Regions from separate parts of the Methylobacterium sp. CCH5-D2 genome, predicted to be linked through region 1. Evidence: riboswitches for the same ligand, from Rfam matches in the RefSeq annotation. Region 1 holds a riboswitch; the other holds the start of a gene.
The links. A riboswitch is a leader RNA that binds a small molecule or an ion and turns the genes downstream of it on or off. The one in region 1 is predicted to bind cobalamin.

Region 1 (6,362 bases):
GGATAATCCGAGAGCACCAGCGCGATCCGCCGGTCCGCCCGCTCCGTGCGGGCGAGGCGCAGCCACGCGGCGGCCCGGTCGGCGAGCGCGGCGATGCCGGGGGCGTAGGGCACGGCGCGGCGCTCGACATGGCCCTCGACCTCCGGCGCCTCCTCCTTGAACGAGATCGGGAAGCCCGCGAGGCGCCCGTCGAACTCCGGCAGCGCCACCTGCATGGCGAGGTCGGCCGCGCTCATGCCGCGTGCCGAGGCCGCCCAGGCCTCCCGGGCCGAGCCGAGCGTGTAGGCCTGCAGGACCGGGCAGTCGGCACCGTCGAGCACGAAACCCGCGTCCTCGCGGGCGGCGAAGGCGGTGGCGGCGATGATCAGGTCGGGCTTGCGCGCGGCGAGCGCCGCCCGGACCGCGGCGACCGCCTCCGGATCCTTGAGGCTGGCGACGGCGACGACGAGCGTGCCGATGCCGCGGGCGGCGAGCGCGGCCGTCAGCGCGGCGGCGGGCGCGAGATCGCCGCCGAGTGCCGCCGACCGGTAGATCAGGACGAGCGCGTGCGGAGCGTCCTCAGCCCGTGCAGGGGCCCCGGCGGCGAGCGCCCGGTCCAGCGGGACCGGGCCGCAGCCGGGGCAGCACGGGAAGCCCCGAGGCAGGGGGCGCGGCGGCGCGTAGGCGAGGTCCAGGCCGGACTCGCAGGCCAGGCGCCGCAGCATCTGGCGCAGGTTGTCCCGCCCGCCCGCGCGGAAATAGGCGTCGAGGAGGGGAGCGAGCTCGGGTGCGGTGGCGTGGGCGTCGAGGCGCGGATCCGGGCGGTCATCGCCCGGCAGCAGAACGAGCCGCACGCCGTTCGCGCGCGCCGCCGCAGCGCAGCGCTCGATGCCGTAGCGCCAGTAATCGAGCCCGCCGAGGCAGCGGATCACCACGATCCGCGCCCGCGCCACCACCGCGTCGACGTAGAGATCGACCGACATCGGGTGGCGCAGCCGCGCCAGCTTGGCGAGGCGCAGGGCGGGCAGGTCGGGCTCCGACGCGGCGGCATCCGCGATCGCCGCGAGATCGGTGTCGGTGAACGAGAGCACGACGATCTCCCCGGGCGCCTGGCCCAGATCCACCGCTGCCTCGCCCTCGTCGAGGGAGACCGTATCGACGCGCACGAGGTGCATCGGGCGCCTCCTCAGCTCTCCGCGCGGTCGCGCGCGGCGGCCCGGTCGCGGCGGCGCCAGCGCATCAGCGCGCGGATCAGGACGATCCCGAGGGCGAGGATCGGGATCCAGGGCACGCTGGCGATCGCGAAGCCGAGCGCGGCCGCCGCGCTGGCGCCGAGCGTCTCGCCGCCGCGTGCCCAGACCCGCCGGATGGGGGCGAGGGCGCCCGCACCGCCGCGCTCCGCCCGCAGCACGAGCGCGACCGTCTCGGTGTCGATCCGTTCCTCCAGCGCGCGGCGCCGCCCTTCCGCCTCCTCGATCTGGGTCTGGGCCTGGGAGAGTTCGCCCGCGATCTTCACCAGATTCTCGACCTGGGTATCGGGCTTCTCGGCGAGAGCGGTCAGGCGGTCTTGATAGGCGCGCAGCTGCGCGAGGCGCCGCTCGACGTCGGCCACGGGCCGGGCGAGGTCCTCGGCCCGGGTCGCCTGCTCACGGACCGTCACGGTGCCCGCCGGCTCGCCCGGAAGGGGCGCCGTCGCGAAGGCGAGGAAGGGCGCGACGGATGCGTGGGGCAGCCGCACCTGGAGCCGGGCCTCCGGCTCCGACCGGGGGCCCGCGCCGCTGCGGATCGAGGATTGCAGCACGACGCAGGCGAGGACCGCCTCGTTCAGGCACCGGTCGCGGACCGCTTCGAAGCGGGGCCCCAGACGGTCCGCCGGAAGGTCGAGGGAGAGGTCGTGGCTGTAGGCGAGCTTCGCCCGGCTGGCCCGATCCGGCGCACCGCCGTCCTGGGACGCTTGTTTCGCGGCCGGCCGCACCTGCGGCGCGGCCGTTGCGGCCTCGTCCTGCCGCCCCTGCTCCTGGCAGGCGGCGAGCAGGCCGCAGGCCGCGACGGCCGCAAGAATCCGACGGCGCGCGCGGGCGCTCACCCGGCGAGCGCGGCCGCGACCGCATCCCGGTCGAAGCCCTTGAGGCCGATCACCACGAGCGTGCCGTCGCGGGGCTCGCCGCTGCGCCAGGGCCGGTCGAAGTGGTGGCTCACGCGCCGGCCGACGCCCTGCACGACGAGGCGCATCGCCTTGCCCTCGACCTCGGCGAAGCCCTTGATGCGCAGCACGCCCGCGGTCTCGGCCGCCCGCTCGACGCGCGCGGCGAGGTCGCCCGGCGTCGTGGCGGGCCGTACGGCGAGAGCCACGGTCTCGAAGTCGTCGTGGTCGTGGTCCTCGCCCTCGCCGTGATGCGAGGGGCGTGCGTCGAGGTCGTCCTCGGCGGCCGCCGCGAGGCCGAGGAGCACGCGCGGGTCGATCGCGCCACGCTCGGTCTCCACCACCTTCACGGCGCGGGGCAGGTGCCCCTCGACCTCGGCCCGCACCCGCGCCCGGGTCTCGGCGGCGATCAGGTCGGACTTGTTGAGCACCACGAGGTCGGCGCAGAGGAGCTGGTCCTCGAACACCTCTTCCAGCGGGTTGTCGTGGTCGACCGACGTGTCTGCGGCGCGCTGGGCGGCCGAGGCCTCGGGGTCGTCCGCGAAGGCGCCGGAGGCGACCGCCGGGCCGTCCACCACCGCCACGACGCCGTCCACGGTGACGCGCGAGCGGATCGCCGGCCACTGGAAGGCCTGGACGAGGGGCTTGGGCAGCGCGAGGCCGGAAGTCTCGATCAGGATGTGCTCCGGGGGCTCCGCCCGGTCGAGGAGCGCGGTCAGCGCCGGCACGAAGTCGTCCGCCACCGTGCAGCAGATGCAGCCGTTCGGCAGCTCGACGATGGAATCCTCGGTGCAGCCCTCGACGCCGCAGGCGGCCAGGAACGACTTGTCGAAGCCGACATCGCCGAACTCGTTGACGAGGATCGCGAGCCGGCGCCCGCCCGCGTTCTCCACCACGTGGCGCACCAGCGTGGTCTTGCCGGCCCCGAGGAAGCCGGTGACGATGGTGCAGGGCACCTTCTGGACGATGGTCATGACGGGGAACCTTCAGCCCGCATCGGCTGCGGGAAACGGGGGGATGCGGGCGACGACGCCCTTGCGGAAGGCCTCCGGCCGCTCGCGCCAGGGCACGATCCCGTCCGGGGTGCCGGCGTAGCGCGCGAGCCCGTCGAGGATGGTGCGGGCGGATGCGACCGGGTCGAGGTCGCCGTACACGTAGGTCCAGCGGTCGGCGCTCGCGACCGCCACCGTGCAGGGCCGCTTGCAGACCGAGAGGCACTCGACCGGCTCGATCCGGAGGGACGCCGCCGGGTGCGCCGCCAGCTCGGCGCGCAGCGCGTCGAGCAGGCGCGCGCCGCCGCGGGGGCCGTCCGGCGCGTCGTCCGGGCTGCGGCAGGTGGTGCAGACGTAGAGCGTCGCCGGGTCAGACACGGATCGGGCGCTCCCGGCCGAAGACCTGCCAGGCCCAGCCGAAGCTGAGCCCGATCACCGCCCAGAACACGAAGCCGACCGCGAGCGAGCGAGCCGCGAACTGCGCCGCGAGGCCCGCGGGCAGCTCGGACTTCGCGGCCGCCACCTCGGGCGCCCCGGCGATGTGGGGCGCCACGATCAGCACGAGGCCGCCGAGGATCGTCACGGCGGCGCGCCGGATCGCGATGAGGTAGAGCCCCATCGCGGTCGCGAGCGCGGTCATCAGCCACCACGCCTGCCGGGTGGCGAGCGGGGCGGCCTCGCTGCCGGGCAGTTCCGGCGGCAGGCCGAGCGCGGGCGCCAAGCCCACGCTGACGAAGCCTGCGACCGCAAAGGCCAGCGCCCGCTCGGGCGTCGGGTCGCGCCCGAGGGCCAGCATCACGGCGCCGAGCAGCAGCGCGTAGCCGACGCCGCCAACGAGCGTCGCGAGGCCCGTGAAGAGGATGCGCGGCAGGCCCTCGCCGGGCTGCCACGCCGGAGCGCCGCCGTGGTCGTGCGACTCGCCGCCATGCGCGAGATGCAGGTGGGCGCGGTGCAGGAGCGCGCCCTCGAAGCGGGCAGGCGCGAGCGGCAGCGCGGCGCTGTGCGCGGTGCCGCTCTCGTAGCGCTCGGCCTCGATGATCAGCGGGGAGGTGAGGGCGACCTGAAGGCCGGTCGCGACCACGGCCGCGAGGAAGCCGGCGGCGAGCGCCGCCGACAGGAGCCGGAGAATCATGAAGCTGGTGGCTTCAGGCGGTCAGTGGCAGGGGAAGTTCTGCGTGTGCCGGAAGTCGTGTGCGGCGTTGTGCAGCGCCTGGGCCGGGGCGAAGCCCGCCATGAAGACGAGGCCGAGGCCGAAGAGGGCGGCGAGCACGACCGCGCCGAGGCGCTCGTTCGTGCGGGTGGCGCCGAGGGTCTGAACCTGCGTGGTCATCGGATGACGATCTCCGGCCGCCCCACCGGCGGCGTTCGAGGAAACACGGGCGGACGGCAGGTCTCCTGGCTCGCGGATCCTCGCGCCTGCCGCCTTCCCGGGACACCCGGTGGCTGGTGGCAGGAACTCGCCGCTCACAGTTGCGGGGGCAGCCGCGGATTCGAGGGTCGCCCCCCTCACCGCATTCCCTTTTCACCCCCGCGAGGGGGCACCGTCCATTCCCGCTCATAGCCTGTCGCGGGCGGGCGCACAACGCGTCCGCATCCGACTTCGAAGCAGGAGTTCGACCGACGGGCGCTTTGACGCCCCGGCTCTCCGCGGGCAAAGGAGCCGAATGGTTCAGGCCTCTCCCCGGACGACCCTGGTGCTCGGCGGCGCGCGCTCGGGCAAGAGCGCCTACGCGGAGGCGCTGGTCGAGGCGCACCCCGCGCCCTGGCTCTACCTCGCCACCGCCCAGGCGTGGGACGACGAGATGCGCGAGCGGATCGCGCTCCACCGGGCGCGGCGCTCGGGCGACTGGATCACCCGCGACGTGCCGATGGATCTGCCCGAGGCCGTCGCCGCCGCGAGGGGCCCGGTGCTGGTCGATTGCCTGACGCTCTGGCTCACCAACCTGATCCTCGCCGACGCCGACGTCGAGGCGGCGGGTTCCGCCCTCATCGCCGCCTGCGCGGGGGCGCGAGGCCCGGTCGTGCTCGTCGGCAACGAGGTCGGGCTCGGCATCGTGCCGGACAACGCGCTCGCCCGCCGCTTCCGCGACGCCGCCGGCCGCCTGCACCAGCGCCTCGCGGGCCGAGCCGAGCGCGTCGTCTTCATGGTGGCGGGCCTCCCCATGATCGTGAAACCCGGAGCCCAGCCATGACCGACGCGACGGAAGCCGACCGCCACCGCGAGAAGATGGCCAAGCGCAAGGCGGTGCAGGACGCCGAGGTCGCGCAGAAGACCGTCGAGAAGGGCCTGCTCATCGTCCATACCGGCCCCGGCAAGGGCAAGACGACGGCGGCGCTCGGGCTGATGGTCCGGGCGCTCGGGCGCGGCTGGCGGGTGGCCTGCGTGCAATTCATCAAGGGCGGCTGGGACACGGGCGAGCGCCACGCCTTCGCGGCCTTCGGCGACAGGGTCTCCTGGCACACGCTCGGCGAGGGCTTCACCTGGGAGACGCAGGACAAGGCCCGCGACATCGCCGCCTGCCGCCACGCCTGGGAGCGGGCCGAGGCTCTGATGGCCGACCCCACGGTCCGCCTGCTCGTCCTCGACGAGCTCAACATCGCGCTCCGCTACGACTATCTCGATCTTGCGGCGGTGGTGGGAACGCTCCAGGCTCGGCGGCCGGACCTGCACGTCGTGGTCACGGGCCGCAACGCCAAGCCGATGCTGATCGAGGCCGCCGACCTCGTCACCGAGATGGGTAGCGTCAAGCACCATTTCGCAGCGGGCGTGAAGGCGCAGGAGGGGATCGAGTTCTGATGGTGGCGCGCGCATGACCCGGGCCCTGATGATCCAGGGCACCGGCTCGGACGTCGGCAAGTCGCTGATCGTGGCCGGGCTGGCGCGCGCCTTCTCGCGGCAGGGCCTCAGGGTGCGGCCGTTCAAGCCGCAGAACATGTCGAACAACGCCGCCGTCACCGCGGACGGGGGCGAGATCGGCCGCGCCCAGGCGCTGCAGGCGCGGGCGGCCGGGGTGAGCCCCAGCGTCCACATGAACCCGGTCCTGCTGAAGCCCCAGAGCGATGTCGGCGCCCAGGTCGTGGTTCAGGGTCGCATGATCGCGACCGCGAAGGCGCGCGACTACCAGGCCTGGAAGCCGCGCCTGATGCGGGCGGTGCTCGACAGCTTCGCCCGGCTGCGCTCGGAGGCCGACCTCGTGCTGGTCGAGGGCGCGGGCTCGGCGTCCGAGGTGAACCTGCGGGCCGGCGAC
Region 2 (7,049 bases), on a different contig from region 1:
CCCCGCGCCGCCGCCCGCTCCGCCGCCCGCTCCGCGAGACGGCCCTCCACGGCCGCGACTAGGGCGGCCCGGGAGAGGGTCAGCGGGTCGTAGTGGATCATCAGCGAGCGGTAGGTCGGCACCGTCTCGGCGAGGCCGGGCGGCGGATCGGCGGCGAGCGCCGCGTCGAGGGCCAGCACCCGGTCGTTGGTCGCGGGATCGACCGCCGCGCCGAACTCCACCACCAGCGCCGCCTCGCCCGCGTCGAGGAAGCGGGGCCGGATGGGCGGTTCGGGGTCGGGTGTGGTCATGGGCGCCTTCGCGGGGACATGTCCGGAACCGGCCACCCGGTTCCGGCCCACCATCCTGCCGCCTCCCGCGCCGGCCGTCATCGGCGGAGAGGGGGCCCCGGTTCAGTGCGCGCTCGACAGCTTCATCAGGACGAGCCCGGAGACGATCAGGGCCGCCGCGGCGAGGCGGAGGGCGCCGACCTCCTCGCCGAGCACGGTGATGCCGACGAGGAAGGCGCCGACGGCGCCGATCCCGGTCCAGATCGTGTAGGCGGTGCCCAGCGGCAGCGTCCGCAGGGCCAGCGCCAGCAGGCCGAAGCTGCCGGCCATCGTCACGGCCATGATCGCGGTCGGCCCGGGGCGCGTGAAGCCCGCCGACTGCTTCATCGCGTAGGCCCAGGCGACCTCGAGCAGGCCGGCGGCGGTGAGATAGATCCAGGCCATGTCGGCCCTCCTGAAAGGGCCGGGCCGTCCCGGACTTGTGCCCCGCGCGCGGGGGGAGGACGTGGCCTCGCCGGCCGGCGGGATAGGGCGAGGGCGCGGCGCGGTCAATCCGCGCCCGCGGGCGATCTCGGAGGCCGGGACGGCGGCCGCCGTGTCGCCCGCTCGCGGGGGGGCTGGCCCTCAACCCTGTTCGCCCGCCGCCTCGACGCGCGGATCCGATCCGCCCCCAGAAAAATTACGTTATAACGTTGCGCAATCGCATCCGCCGTGTTGACTGCGCCCGCAGTCAAGGCGAAGGTCTTCCGGCCAAGGTTCCCGCGCGCTCCCGGCGCGCGGGCTAAGAGGGAATTCGGTCGGCTCCCCGGAGCGATGCCGAAGCTGCCCCCGCAACTGTACGCGGCGAGCCCCTGCCGCCCATGGTCACTGGTGCGTCGCACCGGGAAGGCCAGGCCGGGGCGATGATCCGCGAGCCAGGAGACCTGCCTTGCGCGTTGTCACGTCCCCCGGGCGGGGTGTCCCGGCGGAGCGCGTGCGCGGATGCGTACCCTCGGGACGCGCCCGCGCAGGCATCCGCTCGGCCGCCGACCGGCAACCTTGAGCATGCCGGTGATCCGCCGTCCGAGCCCGAACGCCGACCTTGCCGCGAACCGTCCCGCGCCCGCCGCGCGGGGGCGGCGCGCACCGCGCCTCGCGCTCGCGGCCGCGCTCTCGGCCGGAGCACCGCTGCCGGAGGCCCGCGCGCAGGACAGCGTGACGCTGGGAGAGCTGTCGGTCGAGAGCGTCGGGCCCGAGGGCGTCGGCAACGGTGCGGCGCCCGGCACCACCACGGCGCGGGGCGCGATCGGCCTGATCGGGCCGACGCCCGGCTACCGGGCCGACCGCGCGGTGAGCGCGACGCGGACGGACACGCCCCAGCGCGAAGTGCCCCAGATCGTCACCGTGGCGCCGCGCGAGGTGATCACGGATCTGGCCGCCACCCGGGTCGACCGGGTGCTCAGCTACACGCCGGGCGTGGCGCAGCAGAACAATTTCGGCGGCCTCTCGGTGTTCAGCTACGCGATCCGCGGCGTCACCACCTCCGAACTCTACAAGAACGGGTTCCCGATCAACCGCGGCACCCCGCCGCCGCCCGACACCCAGAACGTCGAGCGCATCGAGGTGCTGAAGGGCCCCGGCGGCGGCCTGTTCGGACGCAGCGACCCCGGCGGCCTCGTCAACATCATCACCAAGCAGCCGACGACCGAGCGCTTCGTCGAGATGGGCGGGCTCTGGGGCTCGTTCGAGCAGTTCCGCGGCACGGTCGATGCGGGCGGCGCGCTGAACGAGGACGGCACGCTGCTCTACCGCTTCAACCTCGCGGGCGGGCGCCAGGGGAGCTTTCGCGATTTCGTGGACGGCGACCGGCTCCTCGTCGCGCCCGTCATCAGCTGGCAGGTCACGCCCGACACCCGCGTGACCGTCGAGACCGAGTTCCTGCGCAACCGCATCGTGTTCGACCGCGGCGTCATCGCGATCAACCGCCAGCTCGGCCTGCTGCCGATCTCGCGCTTCCTCGGGGAGCCCGGCCAGAGCACCTACCAGTCGAACGACACGATGCAGATCCGCATCGATCACCGCTTCGACGCCGACTGGCAGATGCGGCTCGCCACCCATTTCAACACCGGGTCGCTGGAGGGCGAATCCGCCGAGATCAGGAGCATCGCCGCCGACAACCGCACGGTGGCGCGCGACCGCAACGTGCGCGACTACCGCTGGGACGTGGCGATCGGCCAGGCCGAACTCGTCGGGCGCTTCGACACGGCCGGCATCGGCCACACCCTGCTCCTCGGCTTCGAGCGCGAGAGCACGGACAGCCGCGTGCTGTATCTCCGCTCGAACTTTCGCACGAGCCCCTACAGCATCGACATCTACAACCCCGGCTACGGCCAGCCGCTGCCGCCGCTCACCATCCCGCGCAACAACCTGGAGCGGGTGACGAACACCGCCCTCTACGCCCAGGACCAGCTGAGCTTGAGCCCCGAGTGGAAGGCGCTCCTCGGCGTGCGCTTCGACTTCTTCGAGCAATCCTTCCTGGAGCGCATCCCGCGCTCGCTCACCGAGCAGTCGCGGGCGGCGGCCTCGCCGCGGGCGGGCCTCGTCTACCAGCCGATTCCGGAACTGGCGCTCTACACCAATGTCGGCACGAGCTTCCGGCCGAATATCGGCCCGGACGCCGCGGCGGTGGCGCGCTCCGGGCCCTTCGCGCCCGAGACCGGGCTCGGCTACGAGGTCGGCGCCAAGCTCGACCTGTTCGGCGGCGCGCTCGGGCTCACCGCGGCGGCCTTCCGGGTCGAGCGCCGGAACGTGCTGACGGCGGACCCCGCCAACAGCGGCTTCTCGCTGGCGGCCGGCGCGGTGCGCAGCCAGGGCTTCGAGCTGACCGCCGCCGGCCAGATCACCCCGGAGATCAAGATCCTGGCTGGCTACGTCTTCGCCGACGCGGTCGTGACCGAGGACAACGTGCTCCCCGTGGGTGCGCCGCTCATCAACGTGCCGCGCCACTCCGGCAGCCTGCTCGCCGTGCACGAGGTGCAGGCCGGCCTCTGGAAGGGGTTCGGCATCGGCGGCGGCGTGCGCGGCGTCGGCGAGCGGGCGGGCGACGCCGCCAACGGCTTCAAGCTGCCGGCCTACATCGCGGTCGACGCGCTCGCCTACTGGCGCTACGAGAATTTCCGCTTCGCGCTCAACGTCGAGAACGTGTTCGACACCGAGTATTACGAAAGCTCGCTCAATGCCTTCCGGGTCTATCCGGGCGCGCCGCGCCGCTTCACCGGCACGATGACGGTGCGGTTCTGATGGCGGAGGAGATGCCCGTCGATCGGACCGTCCTGGCGCTGCAGGGCGTCGTCAAGCGCTTCGGCCCGCGCACCGCGCTCGCGGGCCTCGATCTCAGCCTGCGCCCGGGCGAGGTCTTCGCGCTCCTCGGGCCGAACGGGGCCGGCAAGACCACGACGATCAACCTGATCCTCGGCTTCCTGCGGGCGGATGCGGGCACGGTGCGGGTGCGGGGCGTCGATGCGGGGGCCGACCCGGTGGGCGCACGGGCGCACGTCGCCTACATCCCCGAGCAGGTCGCGCTCTATCCCACGCTCTCGGGGCTGGAGAACCTGCGCTACATCGCGACGCTCGCCGGGCTCGACCTCCCGAAGACGGAAGGCCGCGCGCTGCTGGCCGAGGCCGGCCTCGGCGCGGACGCCCACGACCGGCCGGCCGGCGCCTACTCGAAGGGCATGCGCCAGAAGGTCGGCATCGCGATCGCGCTCGCCCGCCGGGCCGGGCTGCTGCTCCTCGACGAGCCGACCTCGGGCCTCGATCCGGGCGCCGCGGCCGAGTTCTCCGGCACGGTGCGGGCGGCGGCCGCGCGCGGCAGCGCCGTGCTGATGGCGACGCACGACCTCTACCGGGTGCGCGAGATGGCCGACCGGGTCGGCGTGCTCGGCGCCGGCCGCATCGTCGAGGAGATCGACCCGAGGAGCCTCGACCACGTCGCGCTGGAGCGGCTCTACATCGAGCGGCTCGCGGGGAGCGCGGCGTGAGGCGGGTCGCGGCCGAACTCGCCCTGACCTTGCGCGACGTGCGCCTGCGCTGGATCGGCGCCGTGCTCGTCCTGCTCCTCGCCGTCGCCGGGCTCGCCGCGTGGCGGGAGGCCGCCGCCTACGGCGCGGAGGTCGCGCGCATCACCGCCGCGGAGCGCGACCGCTGGCTCGGGCAGGACGCCAAGAACCCGCATTCCGCCGACCATTACGGCCTCTGGGTGTTCCGCCCCTCCGCGCCGCTCGCGGTGCTCGACCCCGGCACCGAGCCCTATACGGGCCGGATGGTGCGGGTGGAGGCGCACCTGTTCAACGACGCCGTCTACCGCGCCGTGCAGGATGCGGGCCCTCTTGCCCGCGCCGGCCTCGGCAGCGTCGCCGACATCGTGCAGCTGGTGGTGCCGCTCGCCGCGATCCTCATGGGCTTCTCGGCCTTCGCGGCCGACCGGGAGCGCGGCACGCTCCGCCTCGCGCTCGGCAACGGCGTGCCGCCGGGCCGGCTCTTCGCCGGGCGCCTCGCCGCCCTCCTCGTGGCGCTGGCGCTCGTGGTCGGGCCGCCGCTGCTCGGGCTCGGGGCGCTCGCGGCCCTGAGCCTCGGCTCGGAGGGCTGGCAGGTCTGGCCGCGCCTCATCGCCTGGGTCGCGGCCCAGCTCGCCTATGCGGGCGCCTTCCTGCTCGTCGCCATGCTGGCCTCGCTGGTCGCCCGCACGGCGCGCGGCGCGCTCTCCGTCTCGCTCGCCGCCTGGGTGCTGCTCTGCGTCGCCGCCCCGCGGCTCGCGGGCGCGGGCGTCGAGCTGGTGCGGCCCGCCCTCCCCTACCGCGCGGTGCGCGCCCGGATCGATGCCGGCTTCCGGGCGCATCGCACGGCGGAGGCGAACGACACACGCGTCCGCGAGGTGCTGGCCCGCTACGGCGCGAGCGATCCGGACGAGCTGCCGGTCGACCTGCGCGGCCTGATGATGTCCGAGAACGAGAGCCACAACTTCGCGGTCTACGACCGCGAGCTCGGCGCCTTCTTCGACAGCCTCGCCGCCCAGGAGCGGGCGGCGGCCTACGCGGGCCTCATCTCCCCGCGCGTCGCCCTGCAGGCCCTGTCGCAGACGCTGGCCGGCACCGACTTCGCCGCGCACGCCCACTTCGTCTGGGCGGCGGAGCGCTACCGCCGCACCATCTCGGAGCGGATGAACGCCGAGATCCGCGACCACCCGCAGGGCGGCGGCCGGGTGCTCGTGGCCGGGCCGGAACTCTGGCAGGAGATCCCGCCCTTCGCGCACGCGCCGCTGCCCCTCGCCCGCGCGCTCGCCGACGCGCGCGTGCCGGCCCTGATCCTCGCCCTGTGGCTCGGGGCGCTCGCGGCGCTCGCCGTGCCGCTCGTCCGGAGGCTGAAGCCCTGAGCGCCGCCCGCTTCTCCCGCCTCGTCGCCGCCGAGCTGCGCCTCGTCCTGCGCGAACGCCTGACCTGGGCGATCCTGGCGGCCCTCCTCGCGGCCCTCTGCCTCGCCGCCCGCACGGGCGCCGAGCGCGTCGAGACGGTGCGCGCCGCAATCGCGCAGGCGGAAGACGACGGCGCGCGCACCGTGCGCGAGGCCCGCGCGGCGCACGCGCGCTACGCCCGGCCGAGCCCGATCACCGTGAACTACTGGCAGGACCCCACCGACGCCTTCGGCTACATGACCTACTTCCTGGCCGCCCACGCGGTGAAGCCGCCGACGCCGCTCGCGCACCTCGCCGCCGGCCAGTCCGACGTGCAGCCCGCCTTGATGCGGATCAGCTTCGGCTTCAGCACGGTCTTCGACGATACCGCCTACGAGCTCGGCAGCGCCGCCCGGCTCCGGCTCGGCGCCTTCGACCTCGCCTTCGTGCTGGTCTACCTCGTGCCGCTCGCCGTGATCGCGCTCGCGGGCACGCGGCTGGCCGCGGAACAGGATACCGGGATCCTGAGGCTGATCGCGGCCCAGCCGGTCGGCCCGCGCCGGGTCGCCGCCGCGAAGTTCGGGGCCGTGGGGCTCGTCGCGCTCGCGGGCGTGCTCGGGGGGACAGGGCTGGCGCTGCTCGCGGCCGGCTGGGCCGGCCCGCTCGCGGGCTGGGGCGGCGTGCTGGCGCTCATCGCCGCATGTCTCGCCGCCTACACCCTGTTCTGGGTCGCGGCCTGCGCGCTCGCCGCAAGCCTCTGGCGCGGGGCGGTCGCGGCGCTCGCGATCCTCGTCCTCGCCTGGGCCGGCCTCACCGTCGCCCTGCCCACCGCGCTCGGCCTCGCGGTGGACCTGCTCGCGCCGCGCCCCTCCCGCATCGCGGCGATCGACACGAGCCGGCAGGCGCAGGCGGCGTTCTACGCGGGCGAGACCGGCACGCGGGTCGCGAGTGCGTGGCTCGCCGCACGCGCCCCCGAGGCCGCCGCTCGGCCGGGCCCATCCGAGAAGCCCGAGATCAAGCGGCTCGCCCGCGACGCCTTCTACGACGCGGCGCTCGGGCAGACCCGGGCGGCCCTCGGCGCGCATGCCCGCGCCCTGGCGGCCTGGAGCGGGCGCCTCGCCCTGCTCTCGCCCGCGAGCGCGCTGGCGCTGGCGCTGGAGAAAGCCGCGGGCACGGACGCCGCCCGGCACGCCGCCTTCCTGGCGGCGAGCACCGCGTATCGCCGCGACCTGCGCGCCTTCTTCGAGCCGCGCATCCTCGCCCAGGCGCTCGATCCGGTCCCGGTCTGCGCCGGCTGCCCGGCGCGGCTCGACTTCGACGCCTACGACGCCGTGCCGGCCTTCGCGCCAGCC

Region 2: it holds a riboswitch for cobalamin, as region 1 does, so the genes downstream of both, AX737_RS09505 (TonB-dependent siderophore receptor) here and AX737_RS19090 (CbtB domain-containing protein) in region 1, are expected to answer to the same signal.

The regions. Positions count from the first base shown of each region.
Region 1 is NZ_LSIX01000724.1:402-6,763, reverse strand. It holds partial or broken gene AX737_RS19115 (cobaltochelatase subunit CobN) at 1-1,154, opposite strand, end outside; gene AX737_RS19110 (DUF4349 domain-containing protein) at 1,166-2,065, opposite strand; gene cobW (cobalamin biosynthesis protein CobW) at 2,062-3,096, opposite strand; gene AX737_RS19100 (DUF1636 domain-containing protein) at 3,109-3,492, opposite strand; gene AX737_RS19095 (CbtA family protein) at 3,485-4,246, opposite strand; gene AX737_RS19090 (CbtB domain-containing protein) at 4,268-4,444, opposite strand; cobalamin riboswitch at 4,482-4,675, opposite strand; gene cobU (bifunctional adenosylcobinamide kinase/adenosylcobinamide-phosphate guanylyltransferase) at 4,779-5,306, shown strand; gene cobO (cob(I)yrinic acid a,c-diamide adenosyltransferase) at 5,303-5,911, shown strand; partial or broken gene AX737_RS19075 (cobyric acid synthase) at 5,925-6,362, shown strand, end outside.
Region 2 is NZ_LSIX01000370.1:1,560-8,608, reverse strand. It holds partial or broken gene AX737_RS09515 (carboxyltransferase domain-containing protein) at 1-290, opposite strand, end outside; gene AX737_RS09510 (multidrug efflux SMR transporter) at 393-713, opposite strand; cobalamin riboswitch at 1,006-1,215, shown strand; gene AX737_RS09505 (TonB-dependent siderophore receptor) at 1,314-3,548, shown strand; gene AX737_RS09500 (ABC transporter ATP-binding protein) at 3,560-4,288, shown strand; gene AX737_RS09495 (DUF3526 domain-containing protein) at 4,285-5,679, shown strand; gene AX737_RS09490 (ABC transporter permease) at 5,622-7,049, shown strand, end outside.